3 regions of the Kitasatospora putterlickiae genome follow, and region 3 is predicted to be linked to each of the others. Evidence: riboswitches for the same ligand, from Rfam matches in the RefSeq annotation. Region 3 holds a riboswitch; each other region holds the start of a gene.
The links. Region 3 has a riboswitch for cobalamin ahead of ABD308_RS33735 (GHMP family kinase ATP-binding protein). Riboswitches for the same ligand answer to the same signal wherever they lie in the genome.
Positions count from the first base shown of each region.

Region 1: another riboswitch for cobalamin. It lies ahead of ABD308_RS14510 (FecCD family ABC transporter permease); the one in region 3 lies ahead of ABD308_RS33735 (GHMP family kinase ATP-binding protein).
Region 2: another riboswitch for cobalamin. It lies ahead of nicT (Nickel transporter NicT); the one in region 3 lies ahead of ABD308_RS33735 (GHMP family kinase ATP-binding protein).

Region 1 is NZ_BAAAKJ010000135.1:4,430-11,000, reverse strand. Features, by position in the region: gene ABD308_RS14520 (ABC transporter substrate-binding protein) at 1-875, opposite strand, end outside; gene ABD308_RS14515 (ABC transporter ATP-binding protein) at 910-1,701, opposite strand; gene ABD308_RS14510 (FecCD family ABC transporter permease) at 1,698-2,786, opposite strand; cobalamin riboswitch at 2,891-3,018, opposite strand; gene sodN (superoxide dismutase, Ni) at 3,236-3,631, opposite strand; gene sodX (nickel-type superoxide dismutase maturation protease) at 3,828-4,286, shown strand; gene ABD308_RS14495 (CGNR zinc finger domain-containing protein) at 4,291-4,875, opposite strand; gene ABD308_RS14490 (amino acid ABC transporter ATP-binding protein) at 5,016-5,816, opposite strand; gene ABD308_RS14485 (amino acid ABC transporter permease) at 5,813-6,571, opposite strand, start outside.
Region 2 is NZ_BAAAKJ010000029.1:61,127-67,697, forward strand. Features, by position in the region: gene ABD308_RS04000 (shikimate kinase) at 1-21, shown strand, start outside; gene aroB (3-dehydroquinate synthase) at 14-1,102, shown strand; gene aroQ (type II 3-dehydroquinate dehydratase) at 1,111-1,539, shown strand; gene ABD308_RS04015 (AAA family ATPase) at 1,651-2,565, shown strand; gene ABD308_RS04020 (Fpg/Nei family DNA glycosylase) at 2,662-3,492, shown strand; gene ABD308_RS04025 (hypothetical protein) at 3,550-3,933, shown strand; partial or broken gene ABD308_RS04030 (ArsR/SmtB family transcription factor) at 3,987-4,325, opposite strand; cobalamin riboswitch at 4,408-4,600, shown strand; gene nicT (Nickel transporter NicT) at 4,631-5,752, shown strand; gene ABD308_RS04040 (hypothetical protein) at 6,125-6,571, shown strand, end outside.
Region 3 is NZ_BAAAKJ010000388.1:31-4,570, reverse strand. Features, by position in the region: partial or broken gene ABD308_RS33745 (ATP-grasp domain-containing protein) at 1-1,110, opposite strand, end outside; gene ABD308_RS33740 (cysteine synthase family protein) at 1,107-2,129, opposite strand; gene ABD308_RS33735 (GHMP family kinase ATP-binding protein) at 2,126-3,022, opposite strand; cobalamin riboswitch at 3,228-3,466, opposite strand; partial or broken gene ABD308_RS33730 (ferric reductase-like transmembrane domain-containing protein) at 3,688-4,540, shown strand, end outside.

The DNA.
Region 1 (6,571 bases), on a different contig from region 3:
CCGGCCAGCGGCGGGAAGGACTTCAGGAACTTCCGCTTCGCCTCGGCGTCCGGGGTGCCGTAGTCGTTGATCACGATCACCTCGGGGTCGCGCTGGACCACGCTCTCCCAGCCCACGGTGGTCCAGGAGTCGGCGACGTCGCCCATCACGTTCCGCCCGCCGGCCTTGGCGATGATCTCCTCCGGGGCGGCGAACCGGCCCGAGGTGTACGGCTTGTCCTCACCGCTGTCGTACAGGAAGACGCCGGGCCGGTGCGCGGGCTCCGGCACGGCGGCGATCCGCGCCTTGAAGTCGGCGATCAGCCGGTCGGCCCGGTCCCGGACGTCGAAGATCTCGCCCAGGTTGGCCAGGTCGGTGTAGAGCGCGTCGAGCGGGGACATCACCCCGCGCTCCGGGCCCTTGCCGCTGCGGCAGGACTCGCTGAGCACGTAGGAGCCGATGCCCAGGCCGGACAGCGTCTGCGGGGTGAAGCCGGTGCCCTCGTCGAAGCCGTAGTGCCAGCCGGCGAAGACCAGGTCGGCCCTGGCGTCCAGCGCGATCTCCTTGGTGATCCGGTCCTTGGAGAGCCAGGTCGCGCGCTGGTAGGAGTCCTTCCAGGCGACCTGCTCCACCCGGCCCTTGTCGTCCGGCATCACGTAGCCGGCCATCCGGTCCTCCAGGCCGAGGGCGAACATCAGCTCGGTGATGCCGATGTCGTTGGTGACCGCGCGGGCCGGCTTCTCCTTGAAGGTGACCTCGGCGCCGCAGTTCTTCACGGTCACCGGATAGTGGGCGGAGGCGTCGGCGGCGCCGTCACCGCTCGGGGCGATCTCGGCGCCGCAGCCGGTGAGCGCGAGGGCGAGCAGGGCGGCGGCGGCAACGGCCTTGGTGCGCATGGGGGTCCTCGGGGAAGGGGCGGGGGCGGGTGGGTTAGGGCAGGCGGTCGAGGAGCAGCTGGACGGCCCCGGTGACCGGGTGCCGCACGGGCGTGGCGCGGACCTTGAACACCTCGGCCAGCAGGTCCGGTTCGAGCACCTCGGCGGGCGGCCCGGAGGCGACGATCCGGCCGTCCTCGATGACGTACAGCAGGTCGCAGTGCCCGGCGGCCAGGTTGAGGTCGTGCAGCGCGGTGAGCACCGTGGGACCGGCCTCCCGGACCAGCGCCAGAACCTCCAGCTGGTGCGCGATGTCCAGGTGGTTGGTGGGCTCGTCGAGGACCAGCACCTTGGGCTCCTGGACCAGCGCGCGGGCGATCAGCACCCGCTGCTTCTCGCCGCCGGACAGGCTCAGGAAGCCCCGGGCGGCCAGGTGCGCCGCGCCGACCCGGCGCAGCGCCTCGGCGCAGCGGTCCCCGTCCCCGGCGGACGGCCCGGCCAGGGCGCCGCGCCGGTGCGGCAGCCGGCCCATGCCGACCACCTCGGCCACGGTGAAGTCGAACTCGGCGGAGTGCTCCTGCGGCAGCGCCGCCACCCGCCGGGCGGCCTCGCGCGGGGCGAGCGCGTGCAGTTCGTCGCCGCCCAGCAGGACGGCGCCGGAGGCGGGCCGCAGCGCCCGGTAGACGCAGCGCAGCAGGGTGGACTTGCCGCTGCCGTTCGGGCCGATCAGGCCGACCACCTGGCCGGCGCGGGCGGTCAGCGTGATGTCGTCGACCAGCCGGACGCCGGCCAGGTCGACCGAGACCCCGTCGACGGCGAGGTCCAGGGCTGCGGGGGAGTCGCTCACCGGCCGCCTCCGAAGGTGTAGCCGCGACGGCGCATCAGCAGCAGGAAGCAGGGCACCCCGACGGCCGCGGTGACCACGCCGACCGGCAGTTCGGCGGGCGCCAGCAGGGTGCGGGAGACGATGTCCACCCAGACCAGCAGCAGCGCCCCGGCGAGCGGCGCGACCAGCAGCACCCGGCGGTGGCCGGCGCCGACCAGCATCCGCACCAGGTGCGGGACCATCAGCCCGACGAAGCCGATCGCCCCGCTGACCGCGACCACGGTGCCGGTGACGGCCGCGGTGACCACGAACAGCTCGCGGCGCAGCCGGTCCGGGTCGACGCCGAGCGAGGCGGCCGTCTCGTCGCCCATGGCCAGCGCGTCCAGCCGTCCGGCGGCGCAGGCCAGGTACGCCAGGCCGGCCAGCACGGTGGCGGCGGCGATCGGCACCGAGCCCCAGGTGGCGCCGCCGAGGCTGCCGAGCAGCCACATCATGGCGGAGCGGGCGGCCTCGCCGCGGGCGGCGGCGAAGACCATCAGCGCCGTCAGCGCGGAGAAGCCGTACGACATCGCGGTGCCGGTGAGCACCAGCCGCAGCGGGGTGAGCCCGTGGGCGGTCCTGGCGGTCAGGTAGACCAGCACCATGGCGAGCAGGGCGGCGGCGAAGGCGGAGGCGGAGAGCGCCCAGACGCCGAGCGAGGCGAAGGCGCCGAGCATCAGCACGGCGTTGGCGCCGACCGCGGCGCCGGAGGAGATGCCGAGCACGAACGGGTCGGCGAGCGCGTTGCGGACCATCGCCTGGACGGCGACCCCGGTGGCGGCGAGTCCGGCGCCGACCACGGCGGACAGGACGGCGCGCGGCAGCCGGATCTCCCAGACGATCGCGTAGGCGGCGGCCTCGTCGGCCTCCAGCCGACCGCCCGTCAGTCCGGCGCGCAGCAGCCGCAGCACCTGGCCCCAGCCGAGCCCGGAGGAGCCCACCGCGACGGCGCAGACCAGGGAGACCAGCAGCGCCGCGGCGAGGGCGACGGCCAGCGGTACGGCGGGTGTGCGGCGCGGGCCCGGTGGGGCTGCGGCGGTGGCCGGTGCGGTCGCGGTGCTGGTCACGGGTGCGCGCCTTGCCTCGGGCCGCGAACGGCGCGGGGCGGCGCGCCCGGGCGCGGGTGTGCCGGGGCGCCATCCCTTCGCAGTCCACGGCGAGTTGTCGGGAGGTCGGCGTCCTCGGGCGATCGGGCTCACGGGCGCGGGGCACCGTTTACCGTTGCGGGTCAGCGCCGGATTCGCACCGGCTTCCCCCTCTGGACGCCCTGGCAGCATAACAAGCGCGAAGGCCGGGCAGCCCTTACCGCTCCGCCCTGAGCCGAAGGGGCGCGCCGGTGCCGAAAGGGAGGAGCGACTAGCGACCGACGGAGGAGGGAGTGCCGGAGCGACGAGTGTCGGCGCCGGGTCAGAGCGCCCCGGAGGCGAGCGGGCGAAAACGCTGTGGCCGGGAACACACGAGCGCCCCCGGTCCGGCGTCGCGGACGGAGGGCGCTCGAAGGAGGAGTGAGCGGGGATCAGCCCTGCTTGGTCTCCCAGAAGATCTTGTCGACCTCGGCGATGAGGTCGAGCAGCGCCTGGCCGGTGGCCGGGTCGGTGGACGCCTTGGCGGCCGAGGCGGCCTTCAGGGTGTCGTTGACGAGCTGGTGCAGCTGCGGGTACTTCTCGAAGTGCGGGGCCTTGAAGTAGTCGCTCCACAGCACCGAGATGTGGTGCTTGACGGCCTCGGCGCGCTGCTCCTTGATGATGACGGCGCGAGCGCGGAAGTGCGCGTCCTCGTTGGCCTGGTACTTCTCCTGGGTGGCCTTGACGGACTCGGCCTCGATGCGGGCCTGGGCGGGGTCGTACACGCCGCAGGGCAGGTCACAGTGGGCGTGGGCGGTGGCGCGGGGTGCAAACAGGCGAGAGAACATGGAAGTCCTTCCTTAGATCGTCTTCCCGCGCCCGAGATTACCCTTCGGGCCCTGTGGTTTCTCGATCGGGCGGCGGGCCTAGGGCAAAAGGCGGAGCCGGAACCGGGCGAATCCGGACATCGGTCGGGGCGCGGCCGTGCGGCAGACTGGTGTGCGACCGCGGGACGCGGCGGGACGCGGGCCGGGAGGAGGAGTCGTGGCACGGAGCGCGGAACCGGAGGAGGGGCCCCCGGCGGGCGGCGCGCCGTTCGGGCTGATCGACGTGGCGGGGGACTCGATGGTGCCGACCCTGCGCGACGGCGACCAGCTGCTGGTGCGGTACGGCGCGCGGATCCGGCCCGGCGCGGTGGTGGTCTTCCGCCACCCGTTCCAGCAGAACCTGCTGGTGGTCAAGCGTGCCGACGGCCGGCGGCCGAAGGGCTGGTGGCTGCTCTCCGACAACCGGCCGGTGGACAGCGACAGCCGCAGTTACGGCGCGGTGCCGGACGAGCTGGTGCTCGGCCGGGTGCTGCTGCGGCTGCGCCCGCGTCCGGCCTGGCTGGCGCCGGGCCGCCGGCTGGAGCGGCTGCTGCTCTCCGGCCCGCTGGCCCGGGTGCCCGGGCTGGCCCGCCGGCTCGGCGTCTGGGTCCGGCCGGAGGAGCTGCAGAACTCCTAGGGGATCAGTTCTCCGAGGCCGCCGCCGCGGCCTCCAGGCGCTTGCGGGCCCGGTAGGCGGCGACGTTGGCGCGGGTCGCGCAGCGGTCCGAGCAGTACCGGCGGGACCGGTTGGTGGAGGTGTCCAGGTAGGCGTTGCGGCAGGGCGCGGCCTGGCAGATGCCGAGCCGGTCGGCGCCCAGCTCGGTCAGGTGGACGGCCAGGCCCATGCAGGCGACGGCGCTGAAGTGCGCGGTGGCGGTGGGGGAGTTGTCGGCGAGGTGCAGGTGCCAGCGGGGCCGGCCGGCCTCGTCCAGGTAGTCGTGGCCGGAGACCAGCGGGCTGACCGGGAACTCCATCAGCAGGCTGTTCAGCAGGTCGACGCTGCGGACCTCCTCGCCCTCGGCGGCGGCCTCGAAGACCCCGCGCAGCCGGGTGCGGACGGCCCGCAGCCGGGGCAGGTCGGACTCGTCGGCGAGGTCCCGGGCCCGGGCGGCGTCCGAGAAGAGGCCGCGCACCGCGTCCACCGAGGTCAGCGAGTCGGTGCCGCGCTCGGGCTCCTCGGTGTTCACCAGCCGGACGGCCAGATCGGCGTACGAGGCGAGCTCCACGGTGGTCCTTCCAGATCGGTAACGGGCTGATTGCCTCCAGCCTATTACCCGCGGGGCGGAAGCGGGAAAGCGGCGGGTACGGGCAGGACCGGCCTGCCGGGCGCCGCGCAGCGGAGCGGAGCGTTCAGAGCACCCCGGACTCAGAGCACCTTGGAGAGGAAGGCGCGGGTCCGCTCGTGCTGGGGGTTGGTGAGGACGTCGCGGGGGTTGCCGGACTCGACGACCACGCCGCCGTCCATGAACACCAGCGCGTCGCCGACCTCGCGGGCGAAGCCCATCTCGTGGGTCACCACGATCATGGTCATCCCCTCCTCGGCCAGCCCGCGCATGACGTCCAGGACGTCGCCGACCAGCTCGGGGTCGAGCGCCGAGGTCGGCTCGTCGAACAGCATCAGCTTGGGCTTCATGGCGAGCGCCCGGGCGATGGCCACCCGCTGCTGCTGGCCGCCGGAGAGCTGGGAGGGGTAGTTCCTGGCCTTGTCGGCCAGGCCGACCCGCTCCAGCAGGGCCATGGCGCGCTCCTTCGCCGCGGCCTTGGACTCGCCCTTGACCTGGACCGGCGCCTCCATCACGTTCTCCACCGCGGTCATGTGCGGGAAGAGGTTGAAACGCTGGAACACCATGCCGATGTCCCGCCGCTTCATCGCGACCTCGCGGTCCTTGAGCTCGTAGAGCTTGTCGCCGCGCTGCTGGTAGCCGACCAGGTCGCCGTCGACCCAGAGCCGGCCGCCGTTGATCTTCTCCAGGTGGTTGATGCAGCGCAGGAAGGTCGACTTGCCGGAGCCGGACGGGCCGACGAGGCAGAAGACCTCGCTCTGCTTGACCTCCAGGTCGATGCCCTTGAGCACCTCGACCGGGCCGTACGACTTGTGGACGGCCTCGGCCTTCACCATGGGGCCGCCGTCGCGGGCGTCGGCGGGGGTCTTGGTCAGATCGCTCATACGTGGCCACCTCCCTCAAGTCCGGGGACCACGTCGTTCTTGGCCTTCGGGGTGGGCCTGCCGCCGAACAGCAGCCGGAGCCGCTGGATCGGAGTGGGCGGCAGCGTCCGGTTCGCACCACGAGCGTAGTGCCGCTCGATGTAGTACTGCCCCACCGTGAGGATCGAGGTCATGATCAGGTAGTAGATGCTGACCGCGACGAGGACCGGGATGGTCTGGAAGGTCCGCGAGTAGATGTCGTGGCCGGCGGTGAACAGCTCGGACAGCGAGATCACCTGGACCAGCGAGGTGGTCTTCAGCATCGAGATGGTCTCGTTGCCCGTGGGCGGGATGATGACCCGCATCGCCTGCGGGAGCACGATCCGGCGCAGCGTGGCCGCCCGGCTCATGCCCAGGGCGTGCGCGGCCTCGGTCTGGCCCTCGTCGACGGACTGGATGCCGCCGCGGACGATCTCCGCCATGTACGCCGCCTCGTTGAGGCCGAGGCCGAGCAGGGCGGCGGTGAAGGTGGGGATCAGGACGTTGGTCGACTCGGACCAGAACTCGGGGCCGAAGGGGATGCCGATCGACAGCTTCGGCCAGAGGGCGCCCAGGAAGTTCCAGAACACCAGCTGTACCAGGACGGGGGTGCCGCGGAAGACCCAGATGTAGAACCAGGCCGTCCCCGACAGCAGCGGGTTCGGCGAGAGCCGCATGATCGCGAGGAGCACGCCGCCGCTCACGCCCATCAGCATGGACAGGACGGTCAGCTCCAG
Region 2 (6,571 bases), on a different contig from region 3:
CTGAAGACCCCCCATGACTGACACCGTCAGGATTCACGTCGGCGGCAGCGCCGGCCACGACCCGTACGACGTGCTGATCGGGCACCAGTTGCTCGGCGAGCTGGCGCCGCTGATCGGGACCAGGGCCCGCCGGGTGGCGATCATCCACCCGGAGGCGCTGTCGGCCACCGCCGACGCGATCCGCGAGGACCTCGCCGGCGAGGGCTACGAGGCGATCGCCCTCCAGGTGCCCAACGCCGAGGAGGCGAAGAGCGCCGAGGTGGCCGCGTACTGCTGGTCGGTGCTCGGGCAGACCGGGTTCACCCGTACCGACGTGGTCCTCGGCCTCGGCGGCGGCGCCACCACCGACCTGGCCGGCTTCGTCGCCGCCACCTGGCTGCGCGGGGTCCGCTGGATCTCCATGCCCACCACGCTGCTCGGCATGGTCGACGCGGCGGTCGGCGGCAAGACCGGCATCAACATCGCCGAGGGCAAGAACATGGTCGGCGCCTTCCACCCGCCGGTGGGCGTGCTGGCCGACCTCGCGACCCTGGAGACCGTGCCCCGGCACGACTACGTCTCCGGCCTCGCCGAGGTCATCAAGTGCGGCTTCATCGCCGACCCGGCCATCCTCGACCTGATCGAGGCCGACCCGGAGGGCGCCAAGACCCCGGCCGGGCCGCACACCGTCGAGCTGATCCGGCGGGCCATCCAGGTCAAGGCCGATGTCGTCTCCGGGGACCTCAAGGAGTCCGGGCGGCGCGAGATCCTCAACTACGGCCACACCCTCGGCCACGCCATCGAGCGCAATGAGCGCTACAAATGGCGGCACGGCGCGGCGATCTCGATCGGCATGGTGTTCGCCGCCGAACTCGGCCGCCTCGCCGGGCGGTTGGACGACGCGACCGCCGACCGGCACCGCACCGTGCTCGCCTCGGTCGGGCTGCCGCTCAGCTACCGGGCGGACGCCTGGCCCAAGCTGCTGGACGCGATGAAGATCGACAAGAAGTCGCGCGGCGACCTCATCCGCTTCATCGTGCTGGACGGCCTCGGCAAGACCTCCGTGCTGGAGGGCCCCGACCCGTCGCTGCTGGTGGCCGCCTACGCGGAGGTGTCCTCGTGACCCGGGTGATGGTGCTCAACGGCCCCAACCTCGGGCGGCTCGGCAGCCGCGAGCCCGACGTCTACGGCTCCACCTCGTACGCCGGGCTGGTCGAGCGCTGCACCGCGCTCGGCAAGGAGCTGGGCTTCGAGGTCGAGGTGCACGAGACCAACTCCGAGCAGACCATGGTCGAGTGGCTGCACGAGGCGGCCGACGGCCGGGTGCCGGTGGTGATCAACCCGGGCGCGTTCACCCACTATTCGTACGCGATGCGGGACGCCGCCTCGCAGCGCACCGCGCCGCTGATCGAGGTGCACATCTCCAACCCGTACGCCCGGGAGACCTTCCGGCACACCTCGGTGATCTCCGCGGTGGCCTCCGGCACCATCGCCGGGTTCGGGATCGGCTCGTACGAACTGGCGCTGCGGGCGCTGGCCGACCAGCTCGCCACGGGCTGACGGGGCGTCGGCGACCGGGGGGCGCCGGGGCGGTGACCAGCGGCGGTGCGGCGGCGGACTGTGTCCACCGCCGCACCGGCGTGTAGTGTCCCCGCTGTAGGAAGTCGGGAGGTGACCGTGACGCAGTACCCCGGGGGTGGACCCGTCCCCCCGCGTCCCGTCGCTCCGCCGGCTCCCGCGTACCCGGCTCCCGGGCCCGCGCCCGTTCAGGTGCCCGCGCCCGCCGCGTCGTCCGGGCCGCCGACCGTGCCGGTGCCGGTCGTCCCGCCGGGGCCGCCCGTCGCTCCTGCCCCTGCCCCTGCCCCTGCGCCCGCTCCGGCTCCCGCCCCTGCTCCGGCTCCCGGGCCCGCTCCGGCCGCCGCGCGCGGTCCGGTGGCGCCGGTGCCCGCCGGGTCCACCGGCCACTTCCTGCTGCCGTCCGGCGCGCCCGTCCTGTTGCCCGCCCGCCCGCCGCAGCAGCACGCGGCCACCGGCCCGATCGCGGTGCTGCTGATCGGCCCGGCCGGCGCCGGCAAGACCACCGTCGCCCGCTACTGGGCCGAGCGGCGCCCCACCCCGACCGCGCACATCAGCCTCGACGACGTCCGCGAGTGGGTGCAGTCCGGCTTCGCCAACCCGCAGTCCGGCTGGAACAACGCCTCCGAGGCGCAGTACCGGCTGGCCCGCCGGACCTGCGGCTTCGCCTGCCGCAACTACCTCGCCAACGGCATCTCCTGCATCATCGACGACGCCGTGTTCCCTGACCGCCCCGCCATCGGCCTCGGCGGCTGGAAGCGGCACATCGGCCCCGGCATGATCCCGGTGGTGCTGCTGCCCAGCCTGGACTCGGTGCTCGGCCGCAACGCCCGGCGCGGCGGCAACCGCCGGCTCGGCGACGAGGAGGTGGCCAGGATCCACGGGCGGATGGCCGGCTGGTACAACTCCGGGCTGCCGATCATCGACAACTCCCACCTCGACGTGGCGGCCACGGCCGCCGAACTCGACCGGGTGATCCTGGCCCGGCTGATGGGCGCCCCGGTGCGCTGAGGCCCCCTTCGGGCGCCCCGGCGGGCGGGCCGGAGTGTCGGTGCCGGCTGCGATGATGGACGGGTCCTGAACGAACCACCGGGGGGAGCCGCGCCCGTGCCGGAAGGCCACATCATCCACCGCCTCGCCGCCGAGAACCACCGCGCCTTCGGCGGGCGGCCGGTCCGTGCCGGCAGCCCGCAGGGCCGCTTCGCGGACGGCGCCAAGCTCATCGACGGACGGGAGCTGGTCGCGGCCGAGGCCACCGGCAAGCACCTCTTCCTCGGCTTCGGCGAGGACGCCTGGGTGCACGTCCACCTCGGCCTGTACGGCGGCTTCACCTTCGGTGACCTCGGCGACGGACCGGCGCCCGAGCCGGTCGGCCTGGTCCGGCTGCGGCTGGAGAACGACGAGCACTACGCCGACCTGCGCGGCCCCAACACCTGCGCGCTGATCACCGACGCGGAGAAGGCCGCCGTCGCCGCCCGCCTCGGTCCGGACCCGCTGCGCGCCGACGCCGACCCGGACGCCGCCTGGCGGCGGATAACCGGCAGCCGCACGACGATCGCCGCCCTGCTGATGGACCAGAAGGTGCTGGCCGGCGTCGGCAACGTCTACCGCGCCGAGGTGCTGTTCCGGCACGGCATCGACCCGCAGCTGCCCGGCCGCGCGCTGCGCCGGGCCGCGTGGGACGCGATCTGGGCGGACCTGGTCGCCCTGATGCGCGAGGGCGTCACCGCCGGCCGGATCGACACCGTCCGCCCCGAGCACACCCCCGAGGCGATGAACCGCCCGCCACGCGTCGACGACCACGGCGGGGAGGTCTATGTCTACCGCCGGGCCGGCCGGCCCTGCCTGGTCTGCGGCACCGACGTCCGGACCGAGGAGCACGCCTCCCGCAACCTCTTCTGGTGCCCGTTCTGCCAGCCGGCCTCCGCCTGGACGTGATGCCCCGTTCGATCGATTCGGCCGTGCGCGAACCGGCCCGCCGGTAGGGTCGTCCACATGTCTTTCGCGGATGGGGAGTTCGCCGATCATCAGGGAGCGCGTCGGGGCGGGCGCGGGCTTCCGGCGCCGGTCGTGGCGGTGCTCGTGAACCTGCCGCTCGGCATCGTGGGAGTGATCCCGTACTGGTTCACCTGGAGCTTCCTCGCCGACTTCGTGTTCGCCCGGTTCGGGTGGACCACCGCCAATCCGTACAACACGAGGGACGGAGCGGGTCTCGCGCTCGGCGTGACCCTGGCCGCCCTCCTCCCGTACCTGCTGCTCGCGGTTGTCGTGAACTGGTTCGGGGCGCGCCGCCGGGGAGTCGGGGGAGCGGGCTTCTGGGCGCTGCTGGTGGCCGCTCAGCTGCTGCCGGCGGTGGTTTTGGCGAATCTGCCCGGGTAGTCGGCGGGTCGGGCGGCCGACGGTCCGTGAATGACGGGCGCGTCACTGGCGCACTGGTCGAGGAGGGGGCGCAGGGCTGCGTCCACGAGCCGGTAGCGCACAACGCGCCCCTCCTTCTCGCCAGCCACCGCTCCGGCCGTCCGGAGCAGGCGCAGGGCCTGGGAGACGGCGGGGTCGCGCATGCCGGTGGCGACGGCGAGGTCGGTCACGGCGAGCGGGCCGGTGCGGTGCAGGGCGAGCAGGAGGGCGAGCCTGCCGGGGTCGGCGAGCAGGGCGAACCGGTCGGCGCAGGAGCGGACGTGGGCGGTGTCGCCGATCGCGGCGATGGCTTCGCAGACCCGGTGGCCGTCGATGGTGCGGTGGCCCGCGCGGTCGGCCGGTACGAGATGCATACGGCCCATTCTGGCAGGCGGCCGGTTGTGATCCTGAACACCTGCGTAGGTACGCAGCCTTGCATGGGTCGGCCGGGGCCCCTACGGTGTTGCCCGCCGTGGTGCTCGGGAAGACCGGTGACGGACCCTCAGGGGTCCCATTCCGGAGCGGCCCTCGCCACTGTGATCGGGGGAGAGTGTCCGTACCCACGACGCCACTGGGCGCCTCGCGCGCTTGGGAAGGCGGGTACGGGAGCCCCGTCAGCCAGGAGACCGGCCGCGGCATCTCACGAAGTCATTCCACGAGGTGCTGGAGCGTGATCCGCATGACCCTGCCCGAAACCGCCACCACCGCGGCGCCGCCCGCCGCCCTGCCCGCCTTCCGCTGGCGCCGCGAGGACACCCTGCGCACGGCCGGGCTGATGGGCGTGATCCTCGCCATGCACGTGGTGGCGTTCGGCACGCTGATCTTCCTGGTCGCACCGGAGAAGTACGAGGTGGGCACCCAGGTCTTCGGGGTGGGCCTGGGCATCACCGCCTACACCCTCGGCATGCGGCACGCCTTCGACGCCGACCACATCGCGGTGATCGACAACACCACCCGCAAGCTGATGGCGGACGGCAAGCGTCCCGTCTCGGTGGGCTTCTGGTTCGCCCTCGGCCACTCCTCGATGGTGGTGCTGATGGCCGCCCTGGTCGCGGGCGGCGCCCAGCTGGCCACCACCCTGATGGACGACGAGTCGACCACCCACCAGTGGCTGGGCGTGGTCGGCACCTCGGCCTCGGGCGTCTTCCTCTACCTGATCGGCGCGCTCAACCTGGCCGCGCTGTTCGGCATCCTCAAGGTCTTCCGCTCGATGCGGGCCGGCCGGTTCGACGAGGCCGAGCTGGAGGCCCACCTGAACGCCCGCGGCCTGCTGGCCCGGGTGCTGAACCGGGCCACCCGTTCGATCACCCGGCCCGGCCAGATGTTCCCGGTCGGCATGGTGCTGGGCCTGGGCTTCGACACCGCGACCGAGGTCACCCTGATGGTGATGGCCGGCTCCGGCGCCGCCTCCGGCCTGCCCTGGTACGCCATCGCCTGCCTGCCGCTGCTGTTCGCGGCCGGCATGAGCCTGTTCGACACCCTCGACGGCACCTTCATGAACTTCGCCTACCAGTGGGCGTTCTCCAACCCGGTCCGCAAGGTGTACTACAACCTGACCATCACCGGCCTGTCCATCGCGGTCGCCTTCATCATCGGCACCATCGAACTCGTCGGCGTCCTCCACGAGAAGCTCGACCTCACCGACCCGGTGACCGGCTGGGTCGCCGGCATCTCCCTCGACAACGTCGGCTACGCGATCGTCGGCCTCTTCGTCGTCGTCTGGGCCGCCGCCATCGCCTACTGGCGCCTGGCCGGCGTGGAACGGAAGTGGACCCCGAAGCCCGCCGGCGCCGCGGAGTAGCGGCCCACGAGGGCCGTCACGCCTCCCGCAACCTCTTCTGGTTCCTCTTCCGTCCTCCTGCGCGTGCAGGTGTCCCGCTATGGGCTGTTCAATCGCTTCGTCCGATTGCGTCAGGGTAGGGACGGGAAAAACGCGGAATTGGCAAAGGCGAACTGAGTACGGGGACGAAGGGAGAAGGGTTCGGCGTGACGATCATCTCCCTTGACGGCCATCGCCTTTGCGGGAATCATTCAAGGGACCGCCGGGGGGTGGCCTGGGGGCGGGAGTCCGACCAGGCTGGTCCGTAGACGATTTTCCCTTTTCCCTCCGGCTGCCCCGTCTGTTCCCGCGTGTACGTCGACGCGGATGACCAGTGACACCGGAGGATCATCCATGAAGCGTCCCCTCGCGGTCGCCGCCACGCTGGCCGCCACCGCACTCGTCTCGCTCTCCACCGTCGTACCGGCCCACGCGATCGAGTACGTCTCGGACACGTGCAACTTCGGCGACAAGGCGAACTGCTTCGCCATCTTCTTCAACTCGCAGAACGAGTACGGGATGTCCACCAGTTCGTGCTTCATGTCGAACAAGGACATCGACGACCACTACGGCGTCAACTCGCCGAACGGCAACATCCTCGTGCTCTACCAGTTCGGGTACAACTACCAGCCCATCAACAGCAACCTCGGCGGCTCGGTCTGCCGGCCCAACGAGGGCAGTGGGCAGCAGCTGAAGAACAATGCCGCCTCCGTCGTGAACGGCGATCCGTGGGCGAGTTACACCGTTTTCTACAACTCCAACTTCTACGGTACTGCGCAGACCATCGGAGCCTATTCGAAG
Region 3 (4,540 bases):
GTCGGCCAGGTGCTCGACCAGGTCGCCCGGCGACCTGACCGGGTACCAGGCGGGCGAGCCGGGCAGGCCGGCCAGCCGGTCCAGCCCGGCGACGCCGGTGTACACCCCGGGCGCGGCCGGGTAGCCGAGCACGAAGGCGACGGCGGGCCCGCCGGGCGGTTCGGCGTCCATCAGGGCGGGGCGGCGGCCGAGCGCGGCCTCGACCAGCGCCTCGTAGACGTTGACGCCGAGCGCGCGGCACAGGCCCTCGCCGACCAGTGCGCCGCCGATCCGCGGGTTGATCTCGACGATCTCCGGGCCGTCGGCGGTCAGCACGAACTCCACGTGCGCGAAGCGGTCGGTGTAGCCGACGGCGGCGAGGACGTCGCCGAGCCACCGCTCCAGCGCGGCCCGGCGCGGCTCCGGGAACGCCACCGGGAACGCCGTGATCTCCTCCCGGAAGTGGGGCTCGGGCGACATCAGCCGGCTGGAGACGCCCAGCAGTCTGGTCCGGCCGTCCCAGCCGAGCGTCTCGGCGCTGTACACCGGCCCGGCGACGTACGGTTCGGCGAACAGCCGGCCGCGCAGCTCCCGCCCGGCGGCCTCGGCGAGGACGGCGTCCAGCTCCGCCGGGTCGCGCACCAGCCAGACGTTCTGGCTGCCGGTGCCCGCGGTGTCCTTGAGGACGGCGGGCAGGCCGGGCTCCTTGAGGAGTGCCCGCGCCGTCGCCGGGCCGGTCCCGGTGACGGGTACCGCCCGGCCGCGGGTCAGCCCGGCCTCGTACAGCCGGCGGCGCACCGCCGACTTGTCGCGGGTCAGCCGCAGCACGGCCGGGTCGAGGCCGGGCAGGCCGAGCCGTTCGGCGAGTTCGGCGGCGACCAGCGTCCAGGTGTCGGTGGAGCTGATCAGACCGCGCGGCCGCGGGGAGCGCGCCAGCAGCGCGGTGAGCCCGTCCACGTCGAAGGTGTCGGTCTCCACGACGTCCAGCGCGTGGGCCGGCAGCCGCTCCAACTCGTAGGTGTAGTAGGAGCGGTCGCGGGTGAGCAGGGTCAGCCGCTCGCCGAGCGCGTCGGCGGCCCGCACCAGGTGGCCGAGGCCGAAGGTGAGCGATTCCAGGCAGACGACGCTCATGCCGCCCGCTCCTCGCGGTGCGGCGGGCACGCGGTGCGCCGCCAGGCCATCGTGGACCAGGGCATGGACATCTCCTCGGGGGCGGAGACCTCGACCGGTTTCAGCGCGGCCGGGTCGGGGGCTTCGGCGTGCCGGGCGAAGACGCGCTCGACGTAGCGGTGGCCGGTGTCGGCGCCGATCACCAGGTGCAGCCGGTCGGGGTGGCGGCGCGCCTCGTAGGCCGCGGCCAGGTAGCCGGCGCCGGTGGACAGCCCGGCGAAGACGGCGTGGTCGCGCAGCAGGGCGACGGTGCCCGCCATCGCGTGGGTGAAGTCCAGCCAGTGGATGCCGTCGTAGAGGTGGTGGCGGACGTTGTCGAAGACGATGGAGGAGCCGATCCCGGCGATGATCGCCTCCGGGTCGTGGTGCCCCTGGCTGCCGAAGGTGACGCTGCCGAAGGGCTGCACGCCGACCAGCCGCACGGACGGGTCCACGGCGCGCAGCCGGGTCGCCACCCCGCCGGTCGAGGCGCCGGAGCCGACGCCGCCGACGACGGTCAGCGCGGCGCCGGGGAAGGCGGCCGTGATCCGGTCGGCGACCTCGTGGTAGCCGAGGTAGTGGACGTCGTCGTGGTACTGCCGCATCCAGTGCCAGTCCGGGTGCTCGGCGAGCAGCTCGCGCACCCGTCGTACCCGCAGCTCCTGGTCCAGCTTGAGGTCGCGGGACGGCACGACCTGTTCCACGGTGGCGCCGAGGATCTCCAGCTGGGCGCGGGTGGTGGCGTCGACGGTGGTGGACGCGACGATGTGGCAGCGCGTGCCGTGCCGGTGGCAGGCGAGCGCCAGGGCGTAGGCGTAGATGCCGCTGGAGCTGTCCACCAGGGTCTGCCCGGGGCGGACGGTGCCGCGTTCCAGCAGGTGGCGGACGGCGGCGAGCGCCGAGTAGATCTTCATCGACTCGAACCGGACCAGCACGAGGCCGTCGGTGAGCCGGACGAGGTCGGGGACCTTCAGGGCGTCGGCGATGTGGGGGTGGATCACCTGTAGCCTCCTTGGGCGAAGGAACACTGGTGGCCGAGCGAGTGGAAGAACGCGGACAGGTCCGACTTGAGCGCGGCGTCGGGGCGTCCGGGGAGCAGGTAGCCGATCAGGCAGCCGGTGTGGGCGACGAAGATCCCGTCGGCGCCGAACTCCTCGCGGTGGGCGAGCAGCGCGTCGAACGTCGCTTTGGGGAGCACCCGTTGGGAGAGCGCGGCGCTGGCGGTGGCCGTCCGCGCGACGGCGGCCGGGTCGCCCTCGGCGAAGCCCTTCAGCAGGTCGGCCAGGCAGCGCCGGTACTCCTCGCCGTGCCGCCGGTAGTGCCCGAGCAGCAGGTCGGTGACGGCGGCGGTGTCCACCGTCCCGGGCTCGGTGATGTACGCGGTGTGGAAGCCGATGCCGGTGCCCAGCCGCCGCACCACCCGGTGCCGGCCGCTCAGGTGCAGGGCGAACTCGTCGAGGAAGACGCTGTCGGCCCGTTCGATCTCGCGCAGCACGGCGAGCACCACGCCGGTGTCGTACGGCAGCGCGAAGATCCGGAACAGGCAGCGCAGCGTCGCCACGATGTCGGCGGTCGAACTCGCCATGCCCACACCGACGGTGAGCTCGGAGTGCACGCACCAGCGGCCCGGCGGAAGGGTCAGCCCGAAGCGCTCCAGGAACAGCCGGGCCGCCATCGCGGCCTTCGCCCCGAGCGGCAGCGGGTCCGGCGGGTCCGTCCCCGGGGTGAAGTGCACCCAGGAGTGGCGGTCGACGGGGAACGACACCACCGCGATGTCGGGGCGGGACCCGGCGCGCAGCGGTCCCTGGTAGAGCTCGCCCAGGGTGCCGTGGCAGACACCGGAGAGCGTGCCGCCCGGCGGCGGGGCGGACCGGGCCCCTCCGGTGGGGGTCACCGTCGCGCCGTCCGGGCCCGCCGGGGGCGGGCCGGTGGGCGCCCGGTGCGGGCGGGCGGAACTCGCGCGGTCACGGACACGTCCTCCTCCTCGTTCCGAGCCCGTGTCATGACCGGTGGAGGAGCGCACGGCGTGTCGTCGCACGCCGCGCAGCCGTCCGTACCGCCGACCCAATCCACGAGGTCACCGTGCACAGCCCGCACGTGGGGGTGCGGGCGCAGCGGCAGGTCTTCGGACTCGCGGGCCGGTGCGCCGACGGATCGGCGCACACCTACCGGCCGTCGCTTCCCGGGCCGGGGCGGAGCCAGGCCCAGTGCTGTTGACGGCTTTCGTTCCCACTCACCGCTGCGGGACAGTCCCGGTTTCCCACCGGGTTCCCTCTTGCGTCGCGCCGCCGAAGTCCGGTCGGTCGGGAGGCGCGAACCGGCTGCGGACACGAGCATACGGGGGCTCGCGCTCCGGTGGCAGGGCGCGTGCGGGCGCTTGTCCGAATGCGAGCGGTCCGGGGCCGGGGCGTCCGGCGCCGTGGCGGGAAGGCCGTCGGTCCACGAGGCACTCTGGCCGGATACGGGCTCGGCATGTCCGCGCCACTCCGCCACACTGGTGCGTCCCATCCCCCACAGCGCACCGCCCCACCGGTGTGCCCCCGCTCCGGAAGGTCCACCATGCCACCTGAGACGACGCCGGGGGACGACAGCCCGGACACCCCGCCCGCCGCCGGGAAGCGGCCCGCCGAACGCGTCGCCCTCCGCGCCGACCTGAGGGCCGCGCTGCCCGACGCGAGCGCGGCGGTCGGCGTCACCGTGGCGGTGTTCGTGCTGCTGTACGTCCGGATGGACGCGGGCACCTCGGCGACGGTGGCGGTCATGCCGTTCATGGACGACGCGCGCACGTACTGGATGTACCTGCTGAGCCAGGCGTTCGGCTGGTCGGGGCTGCTGTGGGCCTGGGGGACGGTGGTGCTCGGGCTGCTGCTGTCCGGGCCGCGGCCCGAGCGGCTGCCCGTCGCCCGGCAGACCCTGGAGCGCTGGCACCGTACGACGAGCCTGACCACGACGGCCCTGATGTTCGCGCACGCGCTGATGTTCGCGGCCGAACTCGTGCGCTACGAGGCCGAGTCGGCGTGGGGCGACCGGCTCTGGTCGGGGTTCGCCGACAGCTTCGTGCCCGGCTGGTACGACTCCGGCACCGGCCGGACCGCCATCCCGCTCGGGCAGGGCGCGCTCTACCTGGCCGTGCCGCTCGGCCTGCTGTTCTACCTGCGGCACCGGATCGGGCCGAACACCTGGCGGCGGCTGCACCGCTTCGTGGTCGTCGTCTACGTGCTGAGCGTCTGGCACACCCTGCTCTACGGGACCAACGTGTGGTTCGGCGAGTGGCCGCGCACGGTCCTGTGGCTGCTGCAGGTCCCGCTCGCCGTGCTGCTGCTGGTCCGGCTGCTGCGGCCGGCCCGGCGGGCCGAGCGGCTGGGCACGCCGGGGCGGGGCGGGGTCCGGTCGCTGCCGGCCTGGGTGGTGC